3 regions of the Actinoallomurus acaciae genome follow, and region 2 is predicted to be linked to each of the others. Evidence: riboswitches for the same ligand, from Rfam matches in the RefSeq annotation. Region 2 holds a riboswitch; each other region holds the start of a gene.
The links. A riboswitch is a leader RNA that binds a small molecule or an ion and turns the genes downstream of it on or off. The one in region 2 is predicted to bind cyclic di-AMP.
Positions count from the first base shown of each region.

Region 1 (5,724 bases), on a different contig from region 2:
GTCCGTGGCGATGGTGTACGGCGTCAGGGTCCATTCCGGTCGGTACGGTGGGCGCCTCTTTCCGGACCGGAACCGAGGTCGAGGCAGGGCAGGAACGCGTGAAGGTCCTCGGCGGTGAGACCGGGTGAGGGCAGCAGGCGGATGCTCCGCACTCGCAGGACGGACCAGTCCAACGCATGAAGAGCGCCGAGACCCGCCAGCAGTGGCGCGAGGTGCTCGACCACGTCACGTCACGGCGGCCGCATCGTCATTGAGCACTACAACCGCCCCGTGGCGATCGTCCTGACGTACGCCGCCGAGCTGGAGGACGCGCACATCACCGAGGCCGCCCGACCAAGCACTAGGGTGTGAGAGTCACATGGTGCCTTTCGCGAGGTAGTCGTGTGGTGGCTAGGGCCGGCGGGCTGCTACCCGCCCTCGGGCGGTCCGCCTGGCGCGGACCCGTCGGCCCGCCCTAGGTGTACGCGCACGCGCCGGGGAACGCGTTTTAAGCACCTGGCAGTACTACGTCAATTACAAGCCGCACTTGCTCCCAGAGCCGGTTGCAGTGGATGGTGTGCTGCATCGGCGTCGTGGTGATCTTGAGACATTTGACCGGCCCGGCCGTACTTCGCGATGCCGGAGCATTTTCTAGGACCTAGCCCTGGATGGCCATGTGTCAAGATCGGATTCGTCTTCGACGGTGGTGTGCTGACCTCGGAGGAGCTCGACAAGATCGTCCTCGACTCCACCGAGCACTCTGGATGGATGGTTCGCCCCGTGCCGGAGTGGCAGGAGGTGATGAGCTCACGCCTGTTCACCCGTATCGCGACACTCGCCGAGGCCCAACGCTGGCCGGCGAGCTCGCCGGCTTGGTCGGGCGCCGGCCGGGCGATGGCGGCGTTGTTCACCAGGAGGTCGATCCGCCCCAACGCCTCGATCGCGGCGGCCACGATCCGGGCGGGGGCTGCGGCGACGTCGGCGGCGAACGTGCGGATGCCGGGTCGCGGTGGTCCGCTTGAGTTTCTCCGTGGTCCGGCCCACGGCGGGCACCCGGGCGCCCTCGAGCTGACGGGCGGTCGCCCGGCCGATTCCGGTGTCGCCGCCGGTCACGATCACACTCTGGCCCTGGAGCGACGTCGTCATTGTCATGTCCTGCCCGCCCTCGTCGTCGTCCGGCTCACTCGGCCGTGCCGGGCGGGATCGCGACGACGTTGGACGTTGACCCCGGGGTCAAGCGGGTGAGGCGGGGGATGCCGCCGTCGCAGGCCGACCGAGCGCGAGATCGCGCTCCAGGGGCTGGGTCGGCCTGCGGCGGGTCCACGGGCCGGGCCGGTCGTTCGGATCGAACGCTCGGCTCGGCGCGGGACCGGAGGAAAGCGGCGGTTCCGGGCTCGGCGAGAAGGAGACCCGGAGAGAACACCGAGGGCCCTCCCCACGGGGGAGGGCCCTCGGGCTCAGACGTTGAGGGACTCGGCGGAGTCGGACTGGGAGATCGCGGAGTGGAGGGTGTTCCAGAACGCCAGCTCGGCGTCCTCCTCCAGCTCGGTGATCTTGCCCCAGAACTCCTTGTCCTCGGCCAGTGCCGCGGCCTCCGCGGACACGATCGGCATGACCGCCGTACCGGCGTCCGCGGCGTCCAGGTCGGCCACGTTCATGTCGGCGGGCATCTCGACCGGCGTGCGGTGGTGCTTGCCGCGCTTGCGGACGCGGACGTTCGGAGTCGGCACCGGCACGCGGACCTTCGCCTTGCTCAGCGCCAGCGCCACGGTGCCGAACACCACGACGGCCAGCAGCCCGGTGAGGGCGGCCTGCTGGTCGGGCAGCGGCGGCGCGGAGTCGTGCTGGGCCGTCGTCTGCATCTCGTGCGCGGGCGTGGCGGGCTGCTCGGTGATCTCCTTGGCGGACGGCGGCGGCGCCGAGTGCTTCGGGACGTACTTCTGCTCGGCCGGGGCCGCCTTGACCTTCACCTTCGACGGGTAGCCGTACCCGACGACCTGGCTGACGTCACGGGTGGCGCGGCCGAGCTGGTCGTTGTGGTTGGCCTCGATCGTGTGCAGCGTGTGGCCGTGCACCGACTCGACGATGCCCACGTGCTCGATGTCGCCGATGCTCTTCCCGCCGTTCCACGAGAAGAAGACGATGGCGCCCGGCTCGGGGTGGTGCCCCCACGCGTCGTGCTTCTTGAACCACTTCGCGTGGTCCGGGGTGGAGGCGAACTCGCCCGCCCAGTCCTGGACGCCGGCCTTGTCCGCGGCCCAGGCGAGGAACATGTCGCACCAGGCCGCGTCCTTGAAGACGGGGTCCTTGCCGACGTGCTTGCCGTACCAGTCGCCGTACTTGGTGTATCCGCTGACCTTCTCGTGATAGCCGAGCTGGCCCTTGGCGACCTGCAGCAGTTTGTGACCTATCGGATCCATGTCTCCCCTAACGCCGCCTACCGGGTTAGCTGACGGGTTCGGGCCAGGAGGAGCCCTACCGTGCGAGACGGATTCACCCCAAGGGACTTCGTGGGTCCCCGGTTCCCGCTGCACTGGGGGTGCAGCCGGATTCGGCGGTCGGTCTGTCACCTCCCGGATGGAGGTAAGTCACAGCCCGATTACGGCGCAATGTATCTGAAGTGTCGCGAGAACGGCAACGCGTTCGGAGCGGAAAGTATGGAGCGAAGTACTTACCCACTGTAACCAAGTGGTGGGGCGGTCGGTCGCGCAACAACGGAATTGCGGCTCTCATCTGCGGAAATGGGGGAGTGGTCAATGGCGGCGCCGTCGGGAACAGGCGCGCAGCGTAGTGACCGAACGCACGTCGGGTCGACGCCCGATCGACCGGGTCGACCGGCTTTGTGGGGGGATGTAGCGGTTCACCCCGGCGCGTCGGTGGAATGCGACAGAACGCCACAAGACGCGACGAATCGAGCGCATCGCGTCGTCGTCATGAACCTTCGAACAGCGGCGAAGAAAGTAAATATTCGCCATAATGCGGGTGTCTGCCAGCGCGCGGTTCCGGCCCGCCGCGCGAGGCCCGCGCGGGCTCGAAGTCACATTCATGCCGAGCGGCGCCCAGGCGTCGCCTGGGCGCCGCGCAGCGGCCCGGCGGGTACCTAGTCCACGGTCAGTACGATCTTGCCGCGTGTGTGTCCCTCCGCGCTCAGGCGCTGGGCCTCCGCCGCCTCCGGGAGCGGGAACGTCTTCGCCACCGGGACCGTCAGGCGGCCGTCGTCGGCGAGTCGCGCCAGCGCCGCCAGGTCCGTCGGGTCCGGGCGGACGAACACGTATCGCCCGCCGCGTTCGGTCACCGTCGGGTCCACGATCGACGCCCACCGGCCCTTGCCGGTCAGCAGCTCCGGCGTCACGTCGAGGGCCTCGCCGCCCACCAGGTCCAGCGCCGCCGAGACGCCCCCCGGCGCGAGCCGCCGCACCTCGTCCGCGAGCCCCGCGTCGTACGCCACCGGCTCGGCGCCGAGCGACCGCAGATGGTCATGGTTGTGCGGGCCGGCCGTGCCGATGACCCGGGCGCCCCTCGCCAGCGCGATCTGCACGGCGAACGACCCGACACCGCCGCTCGCCGCGTGGATGAGCACCGTGTCGTCCTCGTTCACCGCCAGCGCCTTCATCAGCGCCTGGTACGCCGTCAGGCCTGCGAGCGGCAGGCCCGCCGCCTCGGCCCACGACAGCCGTGCCGGTTTGCGGCCGAGCGTGCGTACCGGCGCGGACACCAGTTCGGCGTACGTGCCGCGGCCCACGTGGTCCTCGCGCACGTAACCGATGACCTCATCGCCCGGTGAGAACTCGCTGACGGCCGGCCCGACGCGTTCGACCACGCCCGCCAGGTCCCAGCCCGGGATGACCGGGAAGTCCGTCTGGAAGAGCCCGTCGAGCCGGCCCTCCCGGATCTTCCAGTCCACCGGGTTCACCCCGGCCGCCCTGACGCGTACGAGGACGAAGTCGGGCCCGACCTTGGGCTCAGGCGCGTCCGTGGCGAGTTTCAGCACGTCCGGACCGCCATATTGGTTCATCACGATCGCTTTCACACTGTGACCGTTACCCGCGGGACGCGAGGGTTCACACCGATGGCTCAGCGGAACCGCGCGTAAACGGACAGGCCGAGCAGGATCATGATCAGCGGGCCCAGGACGGTCAGCGCGGCGAACAGTGCGCTGCGGCCCGCCTGGTGCCCGTACGGGACCAGCGAGGCCGGGCGGCCCGCCACCGGCCAGGGCTCGCGCAGCTCGTCCGCGGCCGGCCGGTCGTCGAACGCCGGGTCGGCCCGGCCGTCCAGCGGCAGCCCGGCCGCCCAGCCGAACAGCTCGGCCAGCGCCGCGGGCGGGCTGTCCAGGCCGGACGCGAAGTAGCGGACCTCGGCGGCGGTGCGTTCGAGTGTACGGATCGTGTTGCCGAGGCCGAGTCCCTCCAGCCAGCCGCGAGCGTCGTCGCCGAGACCCGCGCCCACCGCCGTGCGGCGCAGCACGTCGGCCTTGGTGACCACCACCGCGATACGCCGTTGCCGGCCCTGGTCGGCGCGGGACCGCAGCTCGGTCAGCAGCCGTTGCAGGGTGTCGGAGGGGTCCTCGTCGGAGGTCGCGGTCGTCTGCTCCACGAGGAGGAGCTCGTCCGTGGTGAGCGCGGATCGCAGCTCCGGCAGGGCGAACGGGTCGATGACGAACAGCAGCGCCTCGCCGTGGTCGAGGTATCGCAGCCGCTCGACCCGCGTCGCGCCCGTGTGCAACTCGCCGGCCGGGTCGAACAGGTAGAGGATCCGGTGCGCGGTCGGCAGCGTCAGGTCGAGCATGGTCGCCACGGGCAGCTCGGGGCCGGTCTTGGCGAGCCGTCCGCCGCGGTCGAGTTCGGCCATCGCCCCGGCGTACGCCCGCGCGTCGCGTGCCTCGCCGAAGCCCGCGCGGCCACTCGCGCCGGCGGCGCTCGCGCGCAGCGCGCGCACGGCGAGGAACATCAGCGTCGTCTTGCCCGCCGCCGGGCCGCCGACGAACGGCAGCGGCTCCACCCGCGCCCGACCGATCCGGCCGGGCAGCCGCCGGTGACAGTGCGGGCAGTACGCCCCGAGGCGGAACCGCCCCAGCAGGATCGTCGTGGGCAGCCGCGCGCCGCAGCGGCACACGTGCCGGAACGCGCCCAGCCGGTTCGGCATGAGCCGGGAGTGGCGTTCGTCGCAGCGTGGGCAGGAGTACTCCGGCAGCGCGAACCGCTGGTAGCAGCCCGCGTGCGGGCAGGCCAGCAGGATCCGGCGGTAGGCCATCCAGACGCGCTCGACCGTGCCGAGCACCGCCACGCAGACCGACCAGACGACCAGGCCGGCCGCCGCCATCACCGCCGTGGCCAGGGCGAACGCCAGCACCGCGACGGCGAGCGGCAGCACGGACAGCGCCATGCCGGCGCACAGCCCGAACCACAGGGGGAACAGCGCGAGCCCCTGAGGCGGTTTCATCAGCGTCTCGGTCAGCGTGCCGGCCGCCCACCGGGCCTGCGTCACGCACCAGGGCAGGGTGCGGCGTTCGAGCGCCGCCATGTCGCGCCACACCTGGACCAGCAGGTAGTGCGGGTAGGCGGAGTCCGGCGGCCCGGGCGCGGGGCGGCGGACCGGGGACGGGCCGTCCACACCGGTGGCGGTGAGAGTGCGCCAGGCGACGGTGAAGAAACGGCCGAGCCCCAGGCCGAACCCGGCGAGCAGGGCGAGCGCGAAAGCAACCGGCAGGACGAACACGCACTCGGCCGCGACCAGCCCGATCCA
Region 1 is NZ_JBHLZP010000182.1:9,130-14,853, forward strand. It holds gene ACFFNX_RS23595 (CHAP domain-containing protein) at 1,437-2,399, opposite strand; cyclic di-AMP (ydaO/yuaA leader) riboswitch at 2,398-2,546, opposite strand; gene ACFFNX_RS23600 (NADP-dependent oxidoreductase) at 3,080-4,009, opposite strand; gene ACFFNX_RS23605 (TRAFAC clade GTPase domain-containing protein) at 4,054-5,724, opposite strand, start outside.
Region 1: linked by a shared signal. The riboswitch ahead of ACFFNX_RS23595 (CHAP domain-containing protein) and the one ahead of ACFFNX_RS23270 (CHAP domain-containing protein) in region 2 are both predicted to bind cyclic di-AMP.

Region 2 (8,864 bases):
CTACTCCAAGGCCGGCTTCGACTCGATCGACCCGGCCGACCTGCGCGGACGGTTCCGCTGGTACGGGCTCTACACGCAGCGGCGACCGGGGATCGACGGCGGCAGGACCGCCGTCCTGGAGGACGAGGAGCTCGACGACCGCTACTTCATGCTGCGCGTCCGCATCGACGGCGGCCGGCTGCACGCCGACCAGCTGCGTGCGATCGCCGACGTGTCGAGCAAGTACGCGCGCGGCACCGCCGACCTGACCGACCGCCAGAACATCCAGCTGCACTGGGTGGAGATCGAGTCGGTGCCGGCGATCTGGGAGACGCTGGAGTCCGTCGGCCTGTCCACGACGGAGGCCTGCGGCGACACCCCGCGCGTGATCCTCGGCTGCCCGCTCGCCGGGATCGACGCCGACGAGGTGATCGACGCCACGCCGCAGCTCCACGAGATCCACGACCGCTACATCGGCAGCCCGGACTTCTCCAACCTGCCGCGCAAGTTCAAGACGGCGCTGTCCGGCTGCACGGCGCAGTGCACCGTCCACGAGATCAACGACATCGCGTTCGTCGGCGTGGTGAACGACCAGGGCGAGACGGGCTACGACGTCTGGGTCGGCGGCGGGCTGTCCACCAACCCGATGTTCGCCAAGCGCCTCGGCGCCTTCGTCCGCCCCGACCAGGCGCACGAGGTCTGGGCCGGGGTCGCCGGGATCTTCCGCGACTACGGCTACCGGCGGCTGCGGAGCCGCGCCCGGCTCAAGTTCCTGATGAACGACTGGGGTCCCGAGCGCTTCCGCGAGGTGCTGGAGAAGGAGTACCTCGGCTACACGCTGCCCGACGGGCCGGCGCCGGGCGCACCCCGTGACGCCCGCCGGGACCACGTCGGCGTCCACCCTCAGCGCGACGGCAACTACTACGTCGGGTTCGCGCCGCGCGTGGGCCGGGTCAACGGCGACCTGCTGCACGTGATCGCCGACCTGGCCGCGGAGTACGGCTCGGGCCAGGTGTGCACGACGACCGAGCAGAAGATGGTCATCCTCGACGTCCCCGGGGAACGCACCGCGGACCTCACCGCCGAGCTGGAGGCCCACGACCTCCAGGTGCGGCCCTCGACCTTCCGGCGGCAGACGATGGCCTGCACCGGCATCGAGTACTGCAAGCTCGCGATCGTCGAGACCAAGCAGCGCGGCATGGACCTCATCGGCGAGCTGGAGAAGCGCCTGCCGGACTTCGACGAGCCGCTGACCATCAACATCAACGGCTGCCCGAACTCCTGCGCGCGGATCCAGGTCGCCGACATCGGGCTGAAGGGCCAGCTGGTCACCGACGCCGACGGCAACCAGGTGGAGGGCTACCAGATCCATCTCGGCGGGTCGGTCGGCGGCGCCTTCGGCAAGAAGGTCCGCGGGCTCAAGACCACCGCCGACGGGCTGCCCGACTACGTCGAGCGGGTCCTGCGCCGGTACCAGGCACAGCGCGGCGACGGCGAGGCGTTCGCCGACTGGGTCCAGCGGGCGGAACAGGAGGACCTGACGTGAGCGAACGGAGTGAGCGAACCGAGAACACCGTGCGCCCGGCCGCCTCCCCGACGGAGGAGGGCTCATGAGCGAGCGAGCGGTCCCCTTCTACTGCCCCTACTGCGGCGACGAGGACCTGGAGCCGTACGAGAGCGACGGCGGGTGGCACTGCCGCGCCTGCACCCGCGCGTTCCGGCTGCGGTTCATCGGCACCGGCGCGCTCAGCGCCGCCGTCCCCGCCGAGCCGAGAGGGGGCGCGAGATGACCCTCACCTTCGAACGCCCGACCGCCGCGCTCGACCTCACCGACATCGTCGAGTCGGCCGCCGACGCCCTCGAAGAGGCCCCGGCCGAGGAGATCATCCGCTGGGCGATCGCCACTTTCGGCGACCGGATCTGCGTGACGTCCTCGATGAAGGACGCCGTGCTGGTGGACATCGCCGCCAAGATCCGGCCGGGCATCGACGTGCTCTTCGTCGACACGGGCTACCACTTCGCCGAGACGATCGGCACCCGTGACGCCGTCGAGGCGGTCTACCCGGTCAATGTGGTGAACGTCACATCCTCGCGTACGGTCGCCGAGCAGGAGCGCGACCTGGGCCCCCGGCTCTACGGCCGGACCCCGGACCTGTGCTGCCACCTGCGCAAGGTCGAGCCGCTGAACCGCGCCCTGGAGCCGTACCTCGCATGGATCACCGGGATCCGCCGGGAGGAGACCTCGCACCGGCGCGGCGCCAGGGTCGTGGAGTGGAACGCCGCGCGCGGGAAGGTCAAGGTCAACCCGCTCGCCCGGTGGACGCACGAGCAGCTCGGCGCCTACATCGACGAGAACGGCATCCTCGTCAACCCGCTGCAGTACGACGGCTACCCCTCCATCGGCTGCGAGCCGTGCACCCAGCGGGTCGCGCCCGGCGACGATCCGCGCAGCGGCCGGTGGGCCGGCACCGGAAAGTCCGAATGCGGCATCAACCTCTGATCAGCTGCGCACCTCCACCGCCCCTGGTGGCGGTGGCGCACGGCAGCCGGGACCCGCGTGCGGCGGCGACGGTCGAGGACCTGCTCGACCTCGTACGCCGCCGGTCCGGGCTGCGGGTCGTGACGTCCTACCTCGACCACGCGCCCCCGACGCCCGGCCAGGCGCTCGGCGCGCTCGCCGACGCCGACGGCTCCGGGGAGGCCGTCGTCCTCCCCCTCCTGCTGACCTCCGCGTACCACAGCAAGACCGACATCCCCGGCGCGCTGACCGAGGTGCGCCGGCACCACCCGCGGATGCTCCTGCGGTACGGCGCGACGCTCGGGCCGCACCCGCTGATGATCGCGGCCCTGGAGCGGAGGCTGGCCGAGGCCGGTGTGACGCCCGACCCGGACACGGCCCTGGTGCTGGCCGCCGCAGGGTCGAGCGACCCGGCGGCCAACGCGACGATCGGCCGGATGGCCCGTGGCTGGCGCGGATGGCGGCGCGTCGTCCCCGCCTACGCCTCCGCCGCGCGCCCCACGCCGGCCGAGGCCGTACGCGGGCTTTTGGACGCCGGGGCCCCACGGGTCGCGGTCGCCTCCTATTTCCTCGCCCCCGGCCACTTCGCCGACAAGGTCCGCGACGAGTCGCTCGCGGCGGGGGCGATGGCGGTGTCGGCGGCGCTGGGCGCCGCACCCGAGCTGGCCGAGATCATCGGGCAGCGCTACACCGAGATCATCACGCTCGGTGATCAAGCCGCCGTCGGCTGAAAACCCTTATTTCGTAAGGGTTTCGGGGGTTGACAGGCCGCCCATGTGATCTTCTCGCAGGTCAGAGGCGGTGGATGTCCATATTCACCCTTTACGGCCCGAAATATGTTTGCTATGTTCGGTTGACCGGCGGCGCCCCCCATGCGCCGTCCGTAACATCTCCGCCGGCCAGGGCCTGCCCACCAGCACCACGGCGTGCGGCACGCGACAACGCGTGAGAGGGGCCCCCCTTTCGGACCGCGACGGTTCATAGTCACGATCGCGCCGCTCCGCGCATCCCCGCGATCCCCCCACATGGATCCGCCCCGATGCCGGTTCGGCAAACGCGCCGCATCCGCCGCGAAGCGACGGAACCGGACCCCTCGTGTCCCTCACAGGGCATGTGGCACGCCACCAGTGTGCCCGCAGGGTGACTTCCCGCCCGAGCCCTTGGGGCTGTCGGCAGGCGCCGGGAAGTGAAAGTGCACCGGACGAATGGACGACAAGATCCCCTAGACCTGAATGAAGCGGCCGCACACGCGGCCCGACCCCCTGTTCTTCGAGCCGTCCCCTCAGACGGCTCCCGCTGAATCCGCACTTCGCGGAACCGGGGACCCACCGCACCACTGGGGTGAATCGGCGCATCCCCTTGCGCCGTAGGGCAGCTTCCAGGCCCGAACCCGTCAGCTAACCCGGTAAGCGGCATGGAAGCAAAGGAGTGCTCAAACGTGTCAGGTCGACACAAGAAGTCATGCCGTCTGCTGCGTAACACCAAACTCGGCGGCTCCCTCGCCGCCGCAACGGCGGTCGGCGCGACCGCGATCAGCCTGATCGCGGCGGCCCCGGCCGGATCCTCCGAGAAGGTCGACGCGACCTCGGCCGGAGCGCTGGCGGCCCTGCCTCACCGCGCCACGGCCCCCAAGGAGCCGCACGCCCCGGCCGCGCTCGGCAAGAGCGCCGACAATGTCAACGCCAAGAAGCGCGAGTGGCTGCCCACCGCGGGCGACGCGCTGAAGCTCGCCGAGGCCCAGGTGGGCGTCAGCGAGGACTCCTCCGGCGGCGGCACCAAGTTCCAGAAGTGGTTCGTCTCCTCCCCGTGGGCCGAGCGCGGCGTCCAGCGCGACGGCGGCAAGGTCTCCGACTACGCCAACGCGAACTGGTGCGACATGTTCGTGTCCTGGGTCGGCGCCCAGCTCGGAGTGAAGGGAATGGGCGCGGACGCGTTCACCCGTACCCACGCCCAGTGGTTCAAGGACCAGGGCCGCTGGGGCGACAACGCGACGCCCGGCTCCGTCGTCTTCTTCTCCTGGAGCGGGAGCAAGTCGATCGATGCCATCGACCACGTCGGCATGGTCATCAAGGACAACAACGACGGCACCATCCAGACCATCGAGGGCAACACCGACAACTCCGTGAAGGTTCGCACGCGCGACAAGTCACTGGTCGTCGGTTACGGCTACCCCGAATACGGCTCCAGCGACGCCTAAGCCCTCTCCCGCCCCGGCCGCACGGCCGGCCGGGGCGGTCCGCCCTGCACATCGTCCCCGTTTCCCCCTGTGCTGAGAGGCCATCCCCCATGTTCAAAATCGCCAAGCAGTCCCTGGATCGTTTCTCCACCAAGACGATCGCCTCGGTGGCGACCGGCGTCGTCGTGGCCGGCGCGGGCGTGTCCATCGCGCTCACCCACCCCACCGCCTCGTCCCCCATCGCCCGTACGAACAGCGTGCAGGTGACGCAGGACGGCGACTCGGGCCTGACGGGGCCCGGAACCGAGAGCCACACGGTCAAGCTGCCCCGGCAACTGCCCTCGAAGAAGGCCGCCCTGCCGGGCGGTGTCTCCACCGGCACGTCGTTCTGGGACGCGCAGACCGCGTCCGGCAAGCCGATGTCGTACCACACGATCGCCAGCCCGTACTGGCCGCTCGGCACCAAGGTGAAGATCACCGTCGGCAAGAAGAGCGCCATCGGCGTGGTCGAGGACTTCGGCCCGGCCGAGTGGGCGGTCGCCCAGCACAACCCGCCGGCCATCATCGACCTGTCCGAGGAGATGATGCAGTACCTCACCGGCACCCGGTCCAACTCGCTCCCGATCAAGTTCCAGGTGCTGCAGCTGGGGGACGGCCCCGTCTACCGCCACTCGGGCACCGGCTACGACATGGCGACCGGAGCCATCGAGAAATAGCCCTCTCCCGCCCCCATCCCCCTGGGGGCGTTCGGGGCCCCTCTTCCCGAGGGGCCCCGGACCATTTTCGCGGTACGTGGTTGCGCCAAAGAAGTGAACTAGGGTTCAATCCTTGTATGCCGTACCGCCGCACGCCCCGCGTCGAGGCGCGCCTGAGCGCGTCGCGTGAACGCATCCTGTCCGCGGCGCTGGCGATCGTCGCCGAGCGCGGGTACGCCGGGTGTTCGGTGGCCGCCGTGGCCCGCCGGGCCGGCGTCGCGACCGGCAGCGTCTACCGCCACTTCCCGGCAAAGGCCGACCTGGTCGCGGAGGTGTTCCGCACGGCGTCCCAGCGCGAGGTGGACGCCGTCGCACGGGCGGTGGCCCTGGAGAGAACCGCCGCCCAGGCGATCGCCGCGGTGGTCGAGACCTTCGCGAGCCGCGCCCTTCGGGCCCCGCGGATGGCGTACGCGCTGCTCGCCGAGCCCGCCGACCCGGCCGTCGACGGTGAACGGCTCGTGTCCCGGCGCGCGTTCGCCGACGCGATCGTCGTGCCCAGCACCCGCGGCGTCGCCACCGGCGAGTTGCCCGACCAGGACGTCCAGGTGAGCGCGGCGGCGCTCGTCGGGGCCATCGGCGAAGCCCTCGTCGGCCCGCTGGCGGCGCGCGCCGCCGTCACGGACGCCTCCGTCGCCGCACCGGTCCCGGACGTCTCCGGCGGCACGGCTCACCTCATCACCTTCGTCCAGCGCAGCATCGGAGCGGTCCATGACGACGCATGACGTGTTCAACCAGGTCCCGCCGCTGATCGGCTACGACGTGGCCGACGACCCGGCCCTGCTGGACGGGCTGTTCCGCGAGGGCGGAGGCTGGGCGGCCGAGGAGATCCACGAGCTCGGCCGGCTGGCCGGCACCGAGGAGGCGCAGGAGTGGGGCCGGCTCGCCAATGAGCACCGCCCGGTGCTGCGCACCCACGACCGGTACGGCCACCGCGTCGACGAGGTGGAGTTCCACCCCGCCTGGCACGAGCTGATGAAGGTCGCGGTCGGGCACGGCCTGCACGCCCGCGCGTGGACCGAGCGCGCCGGCGCGCACGTGGCCCGCGCCGCCAGGTTCTACGTGTGGCGGGTCGACGCCGGGCACGGCTGCCCGATCTCGATGACGTACGCCGCGGTGCCCGCGCTGCGCCAGGAGCCCGAACTCGCCCGTGAGTACGAACCGCTGCTGACCTCCGGCACGTACGACTTCGGCCTGCGCCCGCCGCTGACCAAGGCCGGGATCCTCGCCGGGATGTCGATGACGGAGAAGCAGGGCGGCTCGGACGTCCGCGCCAACACGACCCGCGCGGTTCCGCAGGCCGACGGGACGTACCTGCTGACCGGGCACAAGTGGTTCACCAGCGCGCCGATGTGCGACGTCTTCCTCGTGCTGGCCCAGGCGCCGGAGGGCCTGACCTGCTTCCTGCTCCCCCGCGTGCTGCCCGACGGCACGCTCAACCCGATGCGCCTGCAGCGCCTGAAGGACAAGCTCGGCAACCACTCGAACGCCTCGGCCGAGGTGGAGTACGAACGCGCCGTCGCCTGGCGCGTCGGCGACGAGGGCCGGGGCGTGCGCACCATCATCGAGATGGTCAACATGACGCGGCTCGACTGCGTCATCGGCGCCGCCTCCGGCATGCGCCAGGGCCTGGTCCAGGCCGCGCACCACGCCGCGCACCGGCAGGCGTTCGGCAGCGCCCTGATCGACCAGCCCCTGATGCGCAACGTCGTGGCCGACCTGGCCGTCGAGTCCGAGGCCGCGACGGTGCTGATGCTGCGGCTGGCCGGCGCGACGGACCGTGGCGAGTCGGCCTTCAAGCGTCTCGCCCTGGCGGCCGGCAAGTACTGGGTGACCAAGCGCTGGCCCGCGCACAGCGCCGAGGCCCTGGAATGCCTGGGCGGCAACGGCTACGTGGAGGAGTCGGGCATGCCGCGGCTGTTCCGCGAATCCCCGCTCAACTCGATCTGGGAGGGCAGCGGGAACGTCGCCGCGCTCGACGTGCTGCGGGCCATGCTGAAGGAGCCCGAGGCCGTGGAGGCGTACTTCACCGAGGTCGGCGCGGCGACGGGAGCGGACCGGCGCCTGGACGCGGCGGTCACGCGGGTGAAGGACGCGCTGACCGACACGGCCACGATCGAACTGCGCGCCCGCCGCGTCGTCGAGCAACTCGCGCTCGTACTCCAGGGATCCCTGCTCGTCCGGCACGGGCACCCGGCGGTCGCCGACGCGTTCTGCGCCTCCCGCCTCGACCGCGACTGGGGCACCGCGTTCGGCACCCTCCCCTCCGGCCTCGCCCTCGACTCCATCATCGCCCGCGCCACCCCCAAGGCAGGCTGAGGCGGCCGAGGGACAGTCGCGCTCACCTTTCACGATCGCGCACATCGAGGACTGATTTCGATACACGCATATTTCCGCCCCAGCACACCATAATTGCCGTTCATTCGAGGCCTGCGAAGCCGCGGGAAAGGGCTTTTCGTTTATGGTGTCGGCGTGATACGGAACCGGATGCTGCCGCACGGGTGTCTCGTTTTGAGCGTCGCGCTGGGCGGCGTCCCGGCTCCGCCGCCGACGGGCCGGGCTCCCGCCCGCCGCGTGTGGGTTCTGCGCTCACCGGAGCAGAGCGCGGGCACGCCGTTCGTCGGTGTGATCGGCGACTCGACCGGCAGCCAGCTCGCCTTCGCGCTGGCGCCCGAGCTGGGCCGCCGCGACATCGCCGTGGCGATCGCGACCGTCGGCGGCTGCCAGCCGACCGACCTGATGTTCACGTACCAGAGCCCGGTGTACTTCCAGAGCCACCGGCGCTGTGGCGAGGACGCACGGGAGGCGCAGCGCGAGCTGGTCGCTCGATACGCCCCGAAGGTCGTCGTCTGGTCCGACGTCATGGAATGGTCCGACATCAAGGACGGCGACCGGACCGTACCCGCCGGCCGTGAGGAGTGGCGGCGGCTGGTGTTCGCCGCCTGGGACCGTCTGCTCGCCCGGCTCACCGGCGCGAGCGTGGTGCTCGTGCTGCCGACCTGGTGGGCGGGCTGGCCGCCGGGCTACCCGGCCGCGTTCCCCGTCGACCGGCAGCGGGAGCTGTTCCGCTCGTGGGCCGCACGCCACACCGGCCGGGTGAGCGTGGTGGACCCGGCGCCGCTGATCTGCCCGGACGGCGCACCCTGCCCGCAGGCGGTCGGCGGCGTACGGCTTCGCACCGACAGCGTCCACTACACCCCGGAGGGCGCACGGCGGGTGGTCGCCGAGGTGCTCAGGGGTTCCGCCGCGCTGCGCGACCTGCGCGGCCCGGCGTTCACCCGCCCAGGTCGCACCCGATGACCGGCGTGGCTCAGTGCAGGCCGCTCCGCATCATGACCACGAGGATGACGAGATGGGTGATGATCACAAACCCGAGCACGAAGATGAAGAGGAATTTCGCGGGCCCGTGCTCGAAGACCTTGCCCTCCTTCATGGGGCC
Region 2 is NZ_JBHLZP010000178.1:5,346-14,209, reverse strand. It holds gene ACFFNX_RS23290 (nitrite/sulfite reductase) at 1-1,525, shown strand, start outside; gene ACFFNX_RS23285 (Insertion element protein) at 1,590-1,769, shown strand; gene ACFFNX_RS23280 (phosphoadenylyl-sulfate reductase) at 1,766-2,479, shown strand; gene ACFFNX_RS23275 (sirohydrochlorin chelatase) at 2,461-3,228, shown strand; cyclic di-AMP (ydaO/yuaA leader) riboswitch at 3,782-3,924, shown strand; gene ACFFNX_RS23270 (CHAP domain-containing protein) at 3,936-4,694, shown strand; gene ACFFNX_RS23265 (RlpA-like double-psi beta-barrel domain-containing protein) at 4,784-5,389, shown strand; gene ACFFNX_RS23260 (TetR/AcrR family transcriptional regulator) at 5,506-6,150, shown strand; gene ACFFNX_RS23255 (acyl-CoA dehydrogenase family protein) at 6,137-7,744, shown strand; gene ACFFNX_RS23250 (SGNH hydrolase domain-containing protein) at 7,898-8,725, shown strand; gene ACFFNX_RS23245 (hypothetical protein) at 8,736-8,864, opposite strand, start outside.

Region 3 (8,864 bases), on a different contig from region 2:
TGAACGCTGTATCGATGTGGGTGCTCCCCTCGTCGTCACGGGTCGGGCGATTGACGTAGGGGTCGCCGGGAGCGCCTCGGCAAAAGGCACTCCCGAAAGGCAACAACCTATGCACGAAATCGTGATCACGCGGGTCGCGGAGCGCGAATGGCATGCGGTGGAGGGCGACCGGGTGGTCGGCCGTGGTGACACTTCACGCAGACCCGACGGGCGCGTATTCGTCAGTATCGACTCGTGGCACGACGCGGTCTTCGACCAACTCGCCGATGCGATGCTGGCGGACCTTCCAAGGCCGCTGTACACGGTGGTCGACGAGGCCGACCTCGACCTGACGTCCTGCTGGGAGCGGGCCGGTTTCGCGACCCGGCGCCGCGAATGGGAATACCTCCTTCCCACCGACCCGCGAGTCACGGAACTCGGCTCGGCGCCCTGCCCGGAGGGCGTGACGATCGTGCCCGTGGGCGCGGCGCGGGAGGTCCCATTGCGCGAGGTGTACGAGGCGATTCGCGCCGAAGTCGACGCGACCGTCGGCTGGGCGTCGATGCCGGCCGAGGTCCTGGCCCGGCCGGACGGGACTCCGCCGCTGGACCCGCTGAAGTGCGCGGTGGCGGCGCAGGCCGATCGATACGTGGGACTGCTCCGGGTCGCGGGACGGGTGACCCGGCAGCCGCGGATCGGGCTGCTCGCGGTCCGATCCGACCGGCGCCGCCGCGGCGTCGCCCGGGCGCTGCTGGCTCACGTGCTGGGCTCGCTGCACCGCTCCGGGGTCGAGACGGCATCGGCCGAAGTGAACGAGTCCAACGACGCGGCCCTGGCGCTGGCCGAGAGCATCGGCGCCCGGCGCACGAGCAGCAACCTGGAATTGGTGGTCCGCTGAATAATGGCCAGAACGGTAAAGGGCATCGAAGTCGAAGGCACCGTCATCGAGTGTCTCCGCAATGCCAACTTCACGGTGGAGCTGGAGAACGGGCACAAGGTGCTCGCGCACATCAGCGGGAAGATACGCAGGAACCACATCAGGATCCTGCCGTATGACCGGGTGCTCGTGGAGCTCAGCCCGTACGACCTGACCCGCGGCCGGATCCTCTTCCGGTACCGGAACTAGCGGCGGGCGACCGACCGGAGCTGAACCGTAGAACGGCCCGGCTGAAACCACGTTTCAGCCGGGCCTTACGACGGGTTCCTCTTACGGGGTCGCGCTGAGCGTCGGCAGCAGCACGTCGACCAACTGTGCCGACGAGGCGAGATCGGCGGCCGCCGCGGAACCGCGTCGCTGGAGGGCACGCTGGTGGGCCGCGCCGACCAGAAGCAGGGCGGTGGCGTCCAGGTCGAGCGACCGAGGCAGACGGCCGCTGCCGCGCTGCTCGGCGAGGTAGCCGCGGACACCCTCGATGGCCCGGTGCGGCCCGACGTCGAGTCGGCTGCTTCGTTCGGCGAACGCCTTACGCAACTCGCCGTCCGATTCGATGGCCGCCGCGATCGGCAGGGCGCGCCGGAAGAACCGCTCCAAGGCGTCCAGTAGCGCGATGAGGTCGTCGCGAAGTTCGCCGGTGCCCGCCGTGCGGTAGAGCTCTTCCAGCACCTGCTTCACCGGCGGCAGATGGGTCTGCACGACCGCCAGGAGGAGACCGAGCCGGTCCCCGAAGTGGTAGTAGATGCTCGACTCGGCCACACCGGCCCGGCGCGCCACCTCCTTCGTCGACAGCCGGGCGACGCCCGCGTCGGCGAGGATCGACTCGGTGGCCGAGAGGATCGCCTCGCGTACCCCGGTGGCCGGACGGCCTCGCCGGGGCGCGCCGGGCGACTTGTCGGCTACGGCCATGACCGGACTCGCTCCCTCACGTCTGGCATCTTGCCTTATCGCCCGCCCACGCATACTTTCCTGAGTATCAGCTCAGTAATTATTCTGGTGCAAAGGAGATGCCGTCGATGTCCACGCCCGTCCAGCGCCGCCCTTCCCGTACGCAGCGGTCCGGCGATGCCCTCGTCCGCGCCCTGCTGCGATCACCCCTGCACCGCCTTCTCAGCGGCCGGTTGTTGATCATTACGGTGACCGGCCGCAAGACCGGCCGCAGGTACACACTGCCCGTCGGCTACGTGGAGCATGACGGCGCACTGCTCATCGGTACGGCCGGAACCTGGCGACGCAATCTCCGCCCCGGCGAGCCGGTCGACATCCGCTTTCGGGGACATGACCGCCAAGCCGAGGCCGACGTGGTGACGGACGAGGAGGAGGCCGCCGACCTGTACCGGGTGATTCTGCGCGGCAATCCGGTGCATGGCCGTTTTGCCGGCATCGGCGTCGAGCCTGACGGCAGCCCCGACCGCGCCGACCTACGCCGAGCACTCGCGGCCGGCACCGCGGTCGTACGGCTACGCCCGTCAGCCCGGCACCATCCACCCAGGTCGGCGCGGTCCGCGGATTCATGATCCGGCCAGAGGATGCCTATTCGGCTCCCCCAAGAGTTCGCGCTTCGCCCATGGGCATCTATTTGCGACGGCAAGATCGCCGAGTGTAGCGTTGTCGGCTTCGATGCGTGACCCGGTGATCACCGTGGATCTCCACCCCCGCACGAGACATCGGGCGTCCACCATGCTGCTGCTCGAAAGCACCTGGTCAGGAGTGCAAATGACCTCGCCCGACTCCAGTCCTGCGCCGTCGCCGGACGGCTCGGCCGCCGACGGGCCCCCTTCGCTGCACGGGCCGGAGTTCGCCGCCGATCCCGAAGGCGTCTACCGCCTGCTCCGGGCGCACGGCCCCATCGCGCCGGTCGAACTGTCCCCCGGCGTGCCCGGGATGCTCGTCACCGACTACGACGTCGCGCTCGAAATCCTGCGCGACCAGGTGAAGTTCCCCCGCGACGCCCGCCGGTGGCAGCAGGGGATCCCGCCCGAGTGCCCGGTCCTGCCGATCATGGCGTACCGGCCGACGTGCAACCTCACCGACGACCCCCTCCGCTCGCGGCTGCGCGAGGCCGTGACCGACACCTTGGACCAGGTCGATCTGAACGCGCTGCGCACCTTCGTCGAGCGCAGCGCGGACCATCTCATCGATCAGATGGGTCCGCTGGGCGAGGCGGACCTGCGCACCGAGTACGCCCTGGTGCTCCCGCTGCTGGTGTTCAACGAACTGTGCGGCTGCCCGGCCGAGCTCGGCGAGCGCATGGTCGCGGCCGTACGGGAGGTCCTGAAGTGGGAGAACTCCGAAGAAGCGAACATGACCCTCGGCCTGGCGGTCCTGGAGCTCATGGCGCTCAAGCGCGAGAACCCGGGCCAGGACATGACGACGTGGCTGATGGACCATCCGGCCCGGCTCACGGACGAGGAGGTCGCGCACCAGATCGTGATGCTCGTCGGCGCGGGCAGCGAACTCGTGCAGAACCTGATCGTCAACACGTTGCGGCTGCTGTTGTCCGACGAGCGGTTCGGCGGTGAGCTGTCCGGCGGAAGCCTGTCCGTCGAGGACGCCCTGGACGAGGTCCTGTGGACGGACCCGCCGCTCGCGAACTTCGGAGTCAGCTATCCGGTCGAGCCGCTCGACTTCCACGGCGTGCGGCTGCCGGCCGACCAGCCGGTCGTCATCAGCTTCGCGGCGGCCAACAACGATCCGGCGACCCGGGCCGAGGACCGGGCGGGCAACCGCGCCCACCTGTCGTGGGGCGTCGGGCCGCATGCCTGCCCGGCTCAGGGGCAGGCGCGCATCATCGCCACGATCGCCATCGAGAAGCTCCTCGACGGGCTGCCGGACATGCGGTTGGCCACCCCCGTCGAGGAGCTCACCTGGCGCCCCGGCTTCATCCAGCGCGCCCTGTCCTCGCTGCCCGTACGCTTCCCGCCCCTTCCCGCGCAGGCTCCGCCCGCCGGGCCGGACGCGGTGGCCGAACCGAGGAGCGACGAACCGGAGACACCGGCCGACGAGGCACCGGCGCCCGAGGCACCGGCCCGCTGGTGGCGCCGCCTGGCGAACTGGTGGGGCGGGGACGCGGACTGACCGATCGCCGGTGAGAACCGGGTCGTGCCACCTCAGCCAGGCCAGGGGCCGAACGGACTCGGGCCGAAGGACAGTCCCAGTTCGAACGGGTGGATCCGCCAGGTGCTGATCGCGTAGCTCGCCAGGTGACCGGCCGCCGCGATCGTGTCCGTACGCGCCGGGCCGCGCAACACCTGCGAGGTGGCGTCGGCGTCCGACCGCTGGTCGCGCCAGATCGGCGCGCCGGTGGGAATCGGGCCGGTCTCGACGTGCGAGTACCAGGCGTCATCCGGTGCGAGCGCGGCCATCATCAACACGTACGGGGTGAACGGGATCTGCCAGCCGCCGGTCTCCACGGCAAGGAACTCACCCCGGCGCGCGGCGGCCAACGCGATGGCGCCGATCCACTGGAACAACGCGATGAAATCGTCCCGCCCGGCCGCCATTCGCGCGACGTCGGGCGCCACGGGCTCCAGTTGCACCGTGACCCCGCCGGCCTGGCCGTCCGCGGTGCGGTATCGGTCCGGCAGGAACAGCACGGAGTTCTCGGCGTTGAACAGGCCGGCCTCGCGGAACCGCCGGGGTGCCACCTCGGACCGAGCCAGAACTCCGTGACCGAGCCGGTCACGCAGCGGCGGTGACCCGATCACCCGCCAGTAGGACACGGGACCCGCGTCTTGCCACATCGCGATATGGCCGCCCAAGGGCAGGCCGACGAGAACGGTGCTCATGACATCGCCGATGGCACCGGGAACGGGCGGCATGCTCACATGGCCCACCTTAGGGCCTTAGGGACGCACACCCCGAAAGGTGATGCGGGGCGGACGCCCGGGACATTTCTCACCGCCGCCGCCTGCACCACGCGATCAACCATGTACGAAGCGTGCGTTTAATCACGATTTGATAGCTTTGCCCACATTCATCCCCTACACTCCACAGAACTCGGTGGTCCCGTGTCTCCCACCCGGAACATGGCCGCCGGCCGAATCTCTGCAGATCAGGGAACCGGGGACCCACGTTTTCGGGGTGAATCCGCAGCGTCCGCGCTCGGTAGGGCATCTCCCGCCCGAACCCGGCAGCTAACCCGGTAGGCGTGAGGAGAGGAGTTCGTACGTGCCGACTTCATATTCGCGGCGCACCCATTTCGGCCGCCGGGGAGGCATTACCGCCTTGCTGGTGAGCGCCGCCCTCCTGCTTCCCGCGAGTGGCGCAAGCGCCGCCGGGTCGTCGGCGGCCACCGCGAGAAAGAAACTGGACAAGCTCAACAGTCAGGTGGACAAACTCGCCAACCAGTACGACAAGGCCGAGACCGAGCTGACCGCGGCGAAGAAACATCTTGCCGCGATCAATAAACAGCTGAAAACGGAACAACCTCAATATCAGAGCCTGCGCGTCCGGGTGGCGCAGATGGCCGTCGCCGCATATAAGAACGGCACCCTCGACGACACCGCGCTCGCCGCCTCCAAAGACCCCGACGCGGCGCTGCAGGACATGTCGACCTTCGCCGAGCTTTCGCGCAATCAGAGCCAGGCGGTGACCGCACTCCTGGCATCCGCCCAACGCCTCCAGCGGGATCGGGAAGAAGCCCGGTCGACACTGCGGACCATCACCACGTCCGCGGCCGCGTTGAAGAAGAAGAAAACCGTGGTCGAGAAGGCGATCGCCGAGCAGAAGGCGCTGTTGGCGAAGGCCGGCAGCTCCAGTGGAGGCACGAACAGCGGTTCGAGCGGCGGCCCCACCGGCTCCGTGTCCGGTCAGGCCGGCAAGGCCGTGAGCTATGCCAAGGCCCAGCTCGGCAAGCCCTACGTCTTCGGCGGTACCGGCCCGAGCGGCTATGACTGTTCCGGGCTCACGATGATGGCCTGGCGCGCCGCCGGCGTCAGCCTTCCCCGCGTCGTCCCCGACCAGTACAACGCCATCCGCCATGTCGCCAAGTCCGACCTGCGCCCCGGTGACCTGGTCTTCTTCGACAGCCTCGGCCATGAGGGCATTTACGTCGGCGGCGGCAGGTTCATCCACGCCCCGCACACCGGCACCGACGTGCAGTACGCCAGCATGTCCAACTCCTACTGGGTCTCACACTTCGTCGGCGCCGGCCGTCCGTAGCGACGAGCCCGAGCCACCGGGGCCGGGGAAGAGCGCCTGGGCCAGTCGACGGTAGCCCGGCATCGGGTCATGGCCCGGCTCCACCAGCACCTGCACGCCGACGTGATCGGCACCGGCCTCCAGGTGGGCGGCGAGACGGGTGGCGATGGTCTCCGGAGTACCGTGGACGACGAGGGCGTCGATGAGCGCGTCGCTGCCCCGGTCGGCGATGTCGCCCGAGCCGAAGCCGTGGCGGAGCAGGTTGTTGACGTAGTTGCGCAGGCCCAGGTACGGGTCGGCGACGTAGTCACGGCCGATGGCGCGGGCGTGGCCGGCGTCGGCGCCGACGACGACCTTGTGCTCGGGCGCGAGGAGGGCGCCGGGGCCGAGGAGGTCGCGGGCGTGACGAGTATGGCCGGGGACGACGAGGTAGGGGTGGGCACCCGCCGCCCGGTCCCGGGCCAGTCGCAGAGAGCGGTCACCCAGCGCGGCGAGGACGCGCCGGTCGGCGGGGACGGCGGCGTCGAGTTCGTCCAGGTAGGACACCATCGTCTCGTACGGTGAGTGAAATCGCGTGATCGATTCCGGATGGCCGATGCCGACACCGAGCAGAAACCGGTCGGGGTGCCTCGCGTCGATGCGCTCGTAGGACTCCGCGATCGACGCCGCGTCGTTGGTCCACATGTTGACGATCGCGGTGGCCACGACGATCTCACTGGTGGCGTCGAGTGCGCGCTCGACGAGTGCGAGGTCGGGCAGCGCCCGCCTCCCCAGCCCCAGCCACGCGGTCCCGAAGCCGAGCGCCTCCGCCTCGGCCACGAAGCGCACGCGAGTGTCATCGTCATAGGACGGGTTGAACCATGCCCCGAAGGTGCCGAGCCGTAGCGCCATGGCGCTAGGCCTCGATGGCCAGGTGGGCGATGCGCCCGTCGCGGAGGGTGAACCGGAAGTGCAGGTCGACGACCCCACCGGGGAAGTCGCCTTCGAGGTGGTTGATGGCGGTGTAGTGCTCGTCGTCGATCTTCTCGGCGTCGACGAGTTCGATGGTGTACGTGTACTCGGCGGATGATCGGTCCAGCCAGCGGTGGATCTCGGCGGACCCCTGGTAGGTCCTTCCGTCGTCGACCACCGTCGCGTCGCCGGCGAAGGAGGCGATGGCCGCGTCCGCGTCGCGGTCGCGGTGCGCCGTGAGGTAGTCCGCGATCGTTCGGGGGAGCCGGTCCAGGTCGATCGCCTGGGTGTCGTCTGTCATGGGGCCACCGTGCGGCCTCTCCTCGGGAGAGGGTCAAGTCCGGCCGGGGCGGGTTGACCCTCTCCCGAGGAGAGGGTGCACAGTGCTGTCATGCGACCCGGTCTCACCATCGGCGAGTTCGCGCAGATCACTCACCTGAGCGTCCGTACGCTGCGTCGATACCACGAGCGGGGCCTGCTCGAACCGGCCCTCGTCGATCCGGACAGCGGGTACCGGTACTACACCGGTGAACAGATCCCCGCCGCGCAGGTCATCCACCGGCTGCGCGAGCTGGACATGCCCCTGCGTGAGGTACGCGAGGTGCTGACCACGCCGGACCCGGATGTCCGCGCGTCCCTGGTCGCCGCGCATCTGGGCCGGCTGGAGTCCGAGCTGGACCGGACCAGAACGGCCGTGACCTCGCTCCGGCGGCTGCTGCGGCCGGAGCCCGAGCGGCTCGACGTCGAACTGCGGTCGGTGCCGTCGATGACGGTGGCCGCCGTCGGGGAGGTCGTCGACCAGGTCCGGGTCCTGGGCTGGTACGACTCGGCCATGGCCGAACTCGGCGCCGCGCTCGCCGGACGGCGGCCGACCGGACCGCCGGGAGGCAGGTACGCGGGCGAACTCTTCGCCGAGGGCCGCGGCGACGTGATGGTCTATCGTCCGGTCGCGGACCCGCCCGCCGTGGGCCGGGTGCGGCCGGTCGTCCTGCCGGCCGTCGAACTCGCGGTCACCGTGCATCACGGGCCCCATGACGACATCGACGTGACGTACGGACGGCTCGGTGGCTACGTGACCGACCACGCCCTCGTCGTCGACGGCCCGGTGCATGAGACCTACCTGGTGGGGCCGTACGACGACCCCGACCCGGACTCCTGGCGCACGGAGATCGGCTGGCCGATCTTCCGCGTCGCACCGGGCTGACCCATCACGCGGTGCCGGTTCAGGCCGCCCGCGCGTGCGATCGAGCCATTGGATCGACTGCGATCCAGGCAAAAATGGCTGGGCGGGGTGTTGCTCGGGCTGTTACCGTACGGAAGGCCGTGACAGGACGCGAGGAGGTGAGACCCATGAACGCTGTAACGACGTGGGTGCTCCCCGCTTCGTCGCGGTCGGGCGATTGACGTAGGGGTCGCCGGGAGCGCCGCAGCAAGGCACTCCCGAAAGGCAAGACCCATGGATTCTGTACGTTTCACTGCGGAGACATCGTCGGACGGTGTCCTCGAACGCGACTTCACGGTGGCCGGAGTCCCCGGCGTGCTCTGGTCGCCCGCATCCGGCTCGAAGAGCGCGCCCCTGATCCTCATGGGGCACACCGGCGGCCTGCACAAGAGAACACCGGGGATCATGGCCCGGGCCCGCCACCACGTGACGGGCTACGGGTTCACCGTGGCCGCCATCGACGCCCCCGGACACGGCGATCGCCCGCGTACGGCACAGGACGACCAGGCCCGTGACGCCCTTCTGCGGGCGCGGGCGGCGGGCGAGCCGATCGGCCCGATCGTCGCCGAGTACAACGCCGCGCTGGCCGAACGTGCCGTGCCGGAGTGGCAGACGGCCCTGGACGCCCTCCAGGCA
Region 3 is NZ_JBHLZP010000052.1:13,914-22,777, forward strand. It holds gene ACFFNX_RS10155 (GNAT family N-acetyltransferase) at 122-877, shown strand; gene infA (translation initiation factor IF-1) at 881-1,105, shown strand; gene ACFFNX_RS10165 (TetR/AcrR family transcriptional regulator) at 1,187-1,822, opposite strand; gene ACFFNX_RS10170 (nitroreductase family deazaflavin-dependent oxidoreductase) at 1,930-2,430, shown strand; gene ACFFNX_RS10175 (cytochrome P450 family protein) at 2,630-3,991, shown strand; gene ACFFNX_RS10180 (hypothetical protein) at 4,024-4,740, opposite strand; cyclic di-AMP (ydaO/yuaA leader) riboswitch at 4,941-5,078, shown strand; gene ACFFNX_RS10185 (C40 family peptidase) at 5,084-6,076, shown strand; gene ACFFNX_RS10190 (LLM class F420-dependent oxidoreductase) at 6,047-6,946, opposite strand; gene ACFFNX_RS10195 (nuclear transport factor 2 family protein) at 6,951-7,307, opposite strand; gene ACFFNX_RS10200 (MerR family transcriptional regulator) at 7,398-8,210, shown strand; gene ACFFNX_RS10205 (dienelactone hydrolase family protein) at 8,463-8,864, shown strand, end outside.
Region 3: linked by a shared signal. The riboswitch ahead of ACFFNX_RS10185 (C40 family peptidase) and the one ahead of ACFFNX_RS23270 (CHAP domain-containing protein) in region 2 are both predicted to bind cyclic di-AMP.